DNA from 3 places in the Sphaerotilus sp. FB-3 genome. Region 1 is predicted to be linked to each of the others. Evidence: predicted binding sites of a transcription regulator. Region 1 holds the regulator's gene; each other region holds the start of a gene.
The links. The regulator sigma-54, encoded in region 1, starts transcription at its own class of promoters, with help from an activator protein. The targets are predictions, from matches to a motif close to TGGCANGNAANCTGCTTT.
Positions count from the first base shown of each region.

Region 1 (3,253 bases):
GCCCTGCTGGCGGCAGCCCTGCTGATGATCGCCAGCATCGCGCCCGCCCGGGCCGAGCGCGCTGACAGCTCGCAGCCGCTGGCCTTCGATGCCGGTCGCATGGTGCTCGACGGCAAGCGCAAGGTCCGGGTGCTCAGCGGCGGGGTCGAGATCAGCCGCGGCACGCTGCTGCTGAAGGCGGCCCAGGTCGAATTGAAGGAAACCCCGCAGGGCGGCCAGTTCGCGATCGCCACCGCGGCCGACGGCCAGCTCGTCACCTTCCGCCAGAAGCGCGAGGGCGTCGACGAGACGGTCGAGGGCCAGTCGCGCCGCATCGAGTACGACAGCGTCAGCGAGACGGTGCGCTTCATCGGCCAGGCCCAGGTGCGGGTGCTGCGCGCCGGCGCACCAGCCGACCAGGTCAGCGGCCAGACCATCGTCTACGACCACGGCCGCGATGTCTTCGAGGTGCAGGGCGGCACGCCGGCCAGCGCGCAGCCCGCGGCGCCCGGCGCCGCCAGCGGCCGGGTGCGTGGCGTGCTGACGCCCCGGCCGGCCGGCGCGGCCTCGCGCCCGGCCGGTGCCGACGCTGCGGCGGAGGGCTCACGTTGAGCGCCCCGCCCCGCCAGCGCCTCGAGGCCGAGGGCCTGCAGAAGCGCTACGGCGCGCGCCTGGTCGTCAAGGATGTGCATCTGGCGGTGCACAGCGGCGAGGTCGTCGGCCTGCTCGGACCGAACGGCGCCGGCAAGACCACCAGCTTCTACATGCTCGTCGGCCTGGTCCGGGCCGATGCCGGCCAGATCCGCATCGACGGCGAGCGGGTCGAGCAGCTGCCGATCCACCAGCGCGCCCGTCTCGGCCTGTCCTACCTGCCCCAGGAGGCCTCGATCTTCCGCCGCCTGACGGTCGAGGAGAACATTCGTGCGGTGCTGGAGCTGCAGCAGGATGCCGACGGCCGGCCGCTGGGCCGCCGGGCCATCGACGAGCAGCTCGGCGCGCTGCTGGCCGACCTGTCGATCGAGCGGCTGCGCGACAGCCCGGCGCCGGCGCTGTCCGGCGGCGAGCGCCGGCGCGTCGAGATCGCGCGGGCGCTGGCCACGCAGCCGCGCTTCATCCTGCTCGACGAGCCCTTCGCCGGGGTCGATCCGATCGCGGTGATCGAGATCCAGCGCATCATCGGCTTCCTGAAGGCGCGGCAGATCGGCGTGCTGATCACCGACCACAACGTGCGCGAGACGCTGGGCATCTGCGACCGCGCCTACATCATCAGCGAGGGCCGCGTGCTGGCCGAAGGGGAGCCGGCGGCGATCGTCGAGAACCCACAGGTCCGCAAGGTCTACCTCGGCGAACACTTCCGGATGTGACCGCCCCATGAAACCTTCCCTCCAGGTCCGCCTGTCGCAGCATCTGGCGCTCACGCCGCAGCTCCAGCAGTCGATCCGGCTGCTGCAGCTCTCGACGCTGGAGCTGCATCAGGAAGTCGAGCAGATGCTCGAACAGAACCCCTTCCTCGAAGCCGACGAGGACAGCGGCGGCGGCCCGGAGGCGGTCACCGTCGAGGGCGGCACCAGCACGGCCGCCGAGCGCGAGGACTGGAGCGCGCCCGGCACCGACTCCGCAGGCGAGGTGCCGGCCGACACCGGCAGCAGCGGCGACGGCGAGGGCGCCGGCGTCGACCAGCTCGACTTCGACGGCGGCGACGCCGGCAGCGACTGGGACAGCGGCCAGGACGACTACCAGAGCCTGTCGGATGTCGGCGGCACCCGCAACGGCGCACCCGACGACGAGGACAGCGACTGGAGCGAGCGCTCCAGCGTCGCCGAGAGCCTGCCCGACCACCTGCGCAGCCAGCTGCGCGGCATGCGCCTGGCGCCCGAGGACCAGCTGCTGGTCGAGGCGCTGATCGACTCGCTGACCGAGGACGGCTATCTGGCCGATCCGCTCGAGGAGATCGCCGAGCGCCTGGCCGTGGGCCTGGAGCTGGGCGAGGCGCTCGGGCGCGATGTCGCGCCGGGCGAGGTCACCGCGGTCGACCTCGACCAGGCCGAGCTGCCCGAGGCCCCGACGCCGGAGGAGGCGCAGGCCGCCGCCGAGCTGCGCGAAGAGCTGCTCGGCCGGCTGCGCTGCGCGCTGGGCTGGCTGCAGAACCTCGAGCCCTGCGGCGTGGGCGCGCGCGATCTGGGCGAATGCCTGGTGCTGCAGCTGCGCGAGCATGACGCCACCGAAGCGCGCCGGGTCGCGATCCTGATCTGCCAGGGCCATCTGGAGCTGCTGGCGCGGCGCGACATGAAGAAGCTGGTGGCCGCCACCGGCGCCGACGAGGACGACATCCGCGACGCGCAGTCGCTGATCGTCACGCTCGAGCCCAAGCCGGGCCGGCGCTTCGCGCGCGCCGAGGCCAACATCGTCGTGCCCGACGTCATCGTGCAGAAGGCCGGCCGCGGCTGGCGGGTCGTGCTCAATCCGGACGTGATGCCCCGGCTGCGCATCAACGACATGTACGCACAGGCGCTGCGCCAGCACCGCGGCCAGCGCGGGGCCGACGACGCCGGCAGCGGCGCGACGCTCTCGGCGCGGCTCCAGGAGGCGCGCTGGTTCGTCAAGAACATCCTGCAGCGCTTCGACACCATCCAGCGGGTCAGCCAGGCGATCGTCGAGCGCCAGAAGGGCTTCTTCACCCACGGCGAGATCGCGATGAAGCCGCTGGTGCTGCGCGAGATCGCCGACGAGCTGGGCCTGCACGAGTCGACCATCAGCCGCGTGACCACCGCCAAGTACATGGCCACGCCCTTCGGCACCTTCGAGCTGAAGTACTTCTTCGGCTCGAGCCTGAACACCGAGGCCGGCGGCAACGCCTCCAGCACCGCGGTGCGCGCGCTGATCAAGCAGTTCGTCGCCGCGGAGGACCAGAAGAAGCCGCTCTCCGACAGCCAGCTCAGCACGATGCTGGAGGAGCAGGGCATCCAGGTCGCGCGCCGCACGGTCGCGAAATACCGCGAGGCGCTGAAGATCGCGCCGGCCAACCTGCGCAAGGCGATCTGAGCGATCCGGTACCGCGTCCGGGATGCCCGGGCTCGGGCGCGGGCTGGCGCACCACCAAGGTGCACCCCCGCCATGCCCGGCCGCCGCGGCGTGAAATGAATCCGGGATGACCCCGAGTGGCGCTGGTGCAGGCGCCCACCGCCGGGGCGGTTTTTCCGGATTTCCGCCGGCACGCCGCGTGCAAAGGCCATCGGGCACTCAGGAGCATCCCTTTCAAGGTGACCGCCCAGCA
Region 1 is NZ_BQWE01000011.1:56-3,308, reverse strand. It holds gene lptA (lipopolysaccharide transport periplasmic protein LptA) at 1-591, shown strand, start outside; gene lptB (LPS export ABC transporter ATP-binding protein) at 588-1,343, shown strand; gene rpoN (RNA polymerase factor sigma-54) at 1,351-3,021, shown strand.

Region 2 (3,253 bases), on a different contig from region 1:
GAACGGGTCGGAGAACAGCTTGACCGCCGCGTCCCAGACCACCGCCGGGCCGGGCAGCTGCTTGTCGCCGCTGTGCGCCACCGCCTGCCACACCAGCAGGAAGAAGGCGAAGCCGAGCACCGGTGCGGCCATGCGGGTGAGCGTGCGCAGGCGCTGGGCACGGGCCATGGCCTCGGCCTGGGCCTTCATGCGGGCCTGGGTCTCGGCGTCGAGCACCGGGGCGGCCGGCGCGGCGGCCGAGGTCGCCGGAGCGGTCGACGCGGCGGGTGCGACAACGGACAGGGTGGCGGCATTCATGTCGGGAACCTCCTGGGACGGGGGACAGGTCGTCTCTTGTCGTCTCGGGTCGCGCTCAGGCGGCCCGGATCTTGAAGCCGGCGGCGTACTTCGCCGGATTCGTGCCATCCCAGACGACGCCGTCGATCATCTTGCTCGAACGCATGTCGCTCTTCGGGACGTTGATCTTCAGCTGCGAGGCGGCCTGCTTGTACAGATCGGTCCTGTTGATGGCCTTGGCCACCGCCAGGTAGTCGGGATCGGACTTCAGCAGGCCCCAGCGGCGGTGCTGGGTCAGGAACCACATGCCGTCCGACAGGTAGGGATAGTTGACCGCACCGTCGTTGAAGAACTTCATGTGGTTCGGATCGTCCCAGGTCTTGCCCATGCCGTTCTGGTAGCGGCCCAGGATGCGCTGGTTGATCGCGTCGACCGAGGTGTTGACGTAGGACTTCTCGGCGATGACCTCGGCCATCTTCATCTTGTTCTGCAGGCCGGTGTCGATCCAGCGGCCGGCCTCCAGGATGGCCATGATCATGGCGCGTGCGGTGTTCGGGTTCTTCTGGACGAACTCGGCCGTCGTGCCCAGCACCTTCTCGGGATGATCCTTCCAGATGTCCTGGGTGGTGGCGGCGGTCACGCCGATGCCGTCGATGATGGCGCGGTGGTTCCACGGCTCGCCGACGCAGAAGCCGTCCATGTTGCCCACCCGCATGTTGGCCACCATCTGCGGCGGCGGCACGGTGATGACCTTGCCGTCGGTCATCGGGTTGATGCCGTTGGAGGCCAGCCAGTAGTACAGCCACATCGCGTGGGTGCCGGTCGGGAAGGTCTGGGCGAAGGTGTATTCGCGCGGCTCGGCCTTCATCACCTTGGCCAGACCGGCGCCGTCGACCGCGCCCTTGTCGGCCAGCTTCTTCGACAGCGTGATGGCCTGGCCGTTGTGGTTCAGGGTCATCAGCACCGCCATGTCCTTCTTCGGGCCGCTCACGCCCAGGTGCACGCCGTAGACCAGACCGTAGAGCACATGCGCCGCATCCAGCTCGCCGTTGACCAGCTTGTCGCGCACCGCGGCCCAGGACGATTCCTTGGACGGAATGATCTTGATGCCGTACTTCTCGTCGAACTTCATGACCGACGCCATCACCACCGAGGCGCAGTCGGTCAGCGGGATGAAGCCGATGCGCACTTCCTTCTTCTCGGGCGCATCGGAGCCGGCGGCCCAGGCACCACCGGGCAGGGCGACCGCGCTGCCTGCAGCCGTCACGGCGGCGGCACGCTGGATGAAGTCGCGTCGGGACGGGTTGACAGGAATCGAGGGCGTCGTCATGGGAATCTCTCTCAAGGGGAAGAATCGGGGACGGCAAAAAAAAGCGGCGTCACGATCGTTGTCCGACACCCGGCTTGCGCCGGTCATCGGGACGATCGGACGCCGTTGTCCAAAAATGTCCCACCTAGTGAAGCCCCGTCGCCGAGGCCTCGCTGCATGTATTGCAGGGAGCGTGCCAACCCCTGAAAACCCGGGCACGGGCGATCCACAGGCGGTCTTTCGTGCCGGAATGATCACGACGGACCGGCCACGACATGCCAGCGACGGGTGCGGCGCACCATCGACAGGCATGCGCCGAACCGGGCGCACGCAGATGAAGCGCCGCGATTCAAGTCGATGCATCGCGCTGGCGCCCCGCGGCCGTGCGCTTCGCTGCAGATCGGTGCAGAAGCCGGTGCCAGGTCGTTCGGGATCGGTGCAACAAGGGTTCCCCCCAAATGACGTTTACGTAAACGTCAACCGAAAATCGCAGTCCGGATGTTCCTCGGAGCCCTCAGATGACCGATCTCGCCGCCGACCACAAGGCCCTGGCCAGCTACCGCCCGACGCACAAGGTCCGCTTCGTGACCGCGGCCAGCCTGTTCGACGGGCATGACGCCTCGATCAACATCATGCGACGCATCCTGCAGGGCATGGGTGCGGAGGTGATCCACCTGGGCCACAACCGCTCGGTCGATGAAGTGGTCACCGCCGCATTGCAGGAAGACGTGCAGGGCATCGCGGTCAGCTCCTACCAGGGCGGCCATGTCGAGTACTTCAAGTACATGGTCGAGCTGCTGCGCGCGCGCGGCGGTGCGCACATCCAGGTCTTCGGCGGCGGCGGCGGCGTGATCGTGCCGGCCGAGATCCGCGACCTGCACAGCCACGGCGTGCGCATCTTCAGCCCCGAGGACGGCCAGCGCATGGGTCTGGCCGGCATGATCGGCGAGATGATGATGCGCTGCGACCAGGACCTGTCCGGGCACGCGCCGACCGACCTGAGCGCGCTGCAAGGCCACACCGAGGCCGCGTGGCGCGCCCTCGCCCAGCTCATCACCGCGCTGGAGAACGGCCGGGCGGACGCCGGCGTGGTCGCCGCGGTGCATGAAGCGGCCAAGGCGAGCCGGACACCGGTGCTCGGCATCACCGGCACCGGTGGCGCCGGCAAGTCCAGCCTGACCGACGAGCTGATCCGCCGCCTGCGCCTGGACCAGGACGACACGCTGCGCATCGCCGTCATCTCGATCGATCCGTCGCGGCGCAAGAGCGGCGGTGCGCTGCTGGGCGACCGCATCCGCATGAACGCCACCGGTCCGTGGTCCCGGGGCGCGCGGGTCTACATGCGCAGCCTCGCCACCCGCGACACCGGCAGCGAGATCTCGGCGGCGCTGCCCGACGTGATCGCCGCCGCCAAGGCAGCCGGCTTCGATCTGGTCATCGTCGAGACCTCCGGCATCGGCCAGGGCGACGCGGCGATCGTGCCCTTCGTCGACGTGCCGATGTACGTGATGACGCCCGAGTTCGGCGCGGCCAGCCAGCTCGAGAAGATCGACATGCTCGACTTCGCCGAGTTCGTCGCGATCAACAAGTTCGACCGCAAGGGCGCGCTCGACGCGCTGCGCGATGTCGCCAAGCAGGTGCAGCGCAACCGCGAGGCCTTCACCGTGA
Region 2 is NZ_BQWE01000016.1:113,926-117,178, reverse strand. It holds gene ntrB (nitrate ABC transporter permease) at 1-297, opposite strand, end outside; gene NFT33_RS08760 (CmpA/NrtA family ABC transporter substrate-binding protein) at 353-1,606, opposite strand; gene icmF (fused isobutyryl-CoA mutase/GTPase IcmF) at 2,104-3,253, shown strand, end outside.
Region 2: the regulator sigma-54 is predicted to act here: its motif matches at 1,767-1,784, upstream of NFT33_RS08760 (CmpA/NrtA family ABC transporter substrate-binding protein).

Region 3 (3,253 bases), on a different contig from region 1:
ACCGCCGCATCGAGATGTCGATGCTGGACTACCAAGTCCAGCGCCGCGAGGTGGCCGGCACGCTCTCGCCCGAGCAGGCCGAGCTGGCCACCACGCTGCGGGCGACCTTTCCCGCCTACCTGAACGCACTGGGGCTGCGCGACGCCGCAGGCCGGCCGCTGCGCCTCGATGCCGACGGGCGGGGCAGCTTTCTCGACCAGGTGAAGTCGCTGCTGATCGCCTCGGCGCAGCAGACGCTTGATGCCGGCGCCGACCTGTCGGGCCGCGGCTGGCTGACGATCCGCGACGGACGGGTACAGGAGGTCGACTTCCAGGCCTACGCCCTCGCCGCAGTGCGGCTGAAGCTGCCGCCGGCCTTCGACGGCCTGGCGCTCGACAGCGGCGAGAACCAGCTCTTCGGCAGCAGCCGCATCGACAAGCGCCACTTCACCGCGTTCTCGGCGCAGCACAGCCGGGTGGAGGGCGCCGGTCGCGCCGACGAGCGCACGGTGCGGCTGATGAACCCGATGCACCACATCGGCCAGAGCGCGACCACCGTGGCGCCGCACTGGCGCATCCGCCACGGCACGATGGACCGCGACACCTCGCTGGCGGTGCCGGTCATGCTGGCCGCGCGGCTGCGCCAGAACGGCCGCAATGTCGATCTGGCCCTGCCCTGGGACCGACCGCACAGCGGCGACTACGATCTGGACGAGCTGTTCGGCTGGATCGACCGGGTGAGCGCCAGCACGCGCTGAGCGCAGCGACAGGCGTGGATCCTCGCCTGCGCGAGGATGACGCCGACACCGCCAATCCGGCATTCATGCCTTGACCAGTCCCCATCGTGGCGCACGCATCGCAGGCGGCGCCCGATTCAAGCGGCGCAGATGCACTGCAATAGTGCATTCTGGGGTTCACCAGACGTGTTTCCGGCCTGAACACGGGCCATGCAGACAGGCACGCATCCTGCTTGTCACCGTTTGACGCAAGCAAGGTAGCTCCGGCATCCGCTACCCCCAGCCTCTGCCAACGACGGCAGGGCGCGCACGCGCCGCACGGACCGGGCCTGATCGTTCATCGATCGCCGCCCCGTCGTCCGCGCCTTCTTCCCTTTCTTTCCCTCTCTCTCCGTTTCCCGGTGCGCCTGCGCTCGTCCCTCGAGCCGAGCCGGCCTCCCGGACGGAACCTTCGACGGCCGGGTTCTTCCGGTCCGTCATCACGGAGACCGCATGAAGATCGTCGTCGTCGGCCACGGCATGGTGGGCCACAAGTTTCTGGAAAGCCTCCACGAGGCCGGTGTGAAGGATGCCGAAGTCACGGTGCTGTGCGAGGAGCCGCGCGCCGCCTATGACCGGGTGCACCTGTCGGAGTTCTTCTCCGGCAAGAGCGCCGAGGACCTGTCGCTGGTGGCGCCCGGCTTCTTCGAGCAGAGCGGCTACACGCTGCGGCTGAAGTCGCAGGCGGTGAAGATCGAGCGCCGCGACAACACCGTCACCACCGCCGACGGCGAGGTGCTGCCCTACGACCGCCTGGTGCTGGCCACCGGCTCCTATCCCTTCGTTCCGGGCGTGCCGGGGCGCGACCGCGCCGACATCTTCGTCTACCGCACGATCGAGGATCTGGAGGGCATGAAGGCCTGCGGCGCGCGCTCGAAGAGCGGCGTGGTGGTCGGCGGCGGCCTGCTGGGGCTGGAATGCGCCAAGGCGCTGCGCGACCTGGGGCTGCAGACGCATGTGGTCGAGTTCGCGCCGCGGCTGATGGCGGTGCAGGTCGACGAGGCCGGCGGTCGGGTGCTGCGCACCAAGATCGAGGAACTCGGCGTGCAGGTGCACACCGGGCGCAACACCGTCGAGATCGTCGACGGCGCCACCGCGCGCCACCGCATGGTCTTCGCCGACGGCACCTGGCTGGAGACCGACATGATCGTGTTCTCCGCCGGCATCCGACCGCGCGACGAGCTGGCGCGCCAGAGCCTGCTGCCGGTGGGCGCACGCGGCGGCGTCGCCATCGACAGCCAGTGCCGCACCGCCGACCCCGCGGTCTACGCGATCGGCGAATGCGCCGCCTGGAACGACCAGACCTTCGGCCTGGTCGCGCCCGGCTACGACATGGCCCGCGTGGTGGCCAGGCAGATCGCCGGCGATGCCTCGGCCGCCTTCACCGGCGCCGACATGAGCACCAAGCTCAAGCTGATGGGCGTGGACGTGGCCTCGATCGGCGACGCGCACGCCAGGACGCCGCACTGCAAGACCTTCAGCTACACCGACGAGATCCGCCAGATCTACAAGAAGATCGTGGTCAGCGCCGACGGCAGGCAGCTGCTGGGCGCGGTGCTGATCGGCGACGCGGCCGAATACGGCACGCTGCTGCAGATGGCGCTCAACGGCATCGCGCTGCCGGCCGACCCCGAGTTCCTGATCCTGCCCTCGGGCGAAGGCAAGGAAAAGCCGGGCCTGGGCCCGGACGCGCTGCCGGACTCGGCGCAGATCTGCTCGTGCAACAACGTCACCAAGGGCCAGATCTGCGAGGCGGTGGGCAACGGCGCCACCACCATCGCGCTGCTGAAGGCCGGCTGCAAGGCCGGCGCCACCTGCGGCGGCTGCGTGCCGCTGGTCACGCAGGTGATGAAGAGCGAGATGGCCAAGCGCGGCATGGCGGTCAACAACCACCTCTGCGAGCACTTCGCCTATTCGCGCCAGGAGCTGTATCACCTGGTGCGCGTCGGCCAGATCAAGAGCTTCGAGGAGCTGCTGGCCAAGCACGGCAAGGGCCTGGGCTGCGACATCTGCAAGCCAGCCGCCGCCAGCGTGCTGGCCTCGGTCTGGAACGACTTCGTGCTCAAGCCCGAGCTGGCCGCGCTGCAGGACTCCAACGACTACTTCCTCGGCAACATCCAGAAGGACGGCACCTATTCGGTGGTGCCGCGCATGCCGGGCGGCGAGGTCACGCCCGACGGCCTGATCGCGGTCGGCACGGTGGCCAAGAAGTACGGCCTCTACACCAAGGTGACCGGCGGCGCGCGGGTCGACATGTTCGGCGCGCGGCTGGAGCAGCTGCCGCTGATCTGGGAGGAGCTGATCGCCGCCGGGTTCGAATCGGGCCACGCCTACGGCAAGTCGCTGCGCACGGTGAAGAGCTGCGTCGGCTCGACCTGGTGCCGCTATGGCGTCGACGATTCGGTCGGTCTGGCCGTCGAGCTGGAGAACCGCTACAAGGGTCTGCGCGCGCCGCACAAGATCAAGTTCGGCGTCTCGGGCTGCACGCGGGAGTGCGC
Region 3 is NZ_BQWE01000010.1:5,412-8,664, reverse strand. It holds gene NFT33_RS04375 (subtype B tannase) at 1-737, shown strand, start outside; gene nirB (nitrite reductase large subunit NirB) at 1,209-3,253, shown strand, end outside.
Region 3: the regulator sigma-54 is predicted to act here: its motif matches at 935-952, upstream of nirB (nitrite reductase large subunit NirB).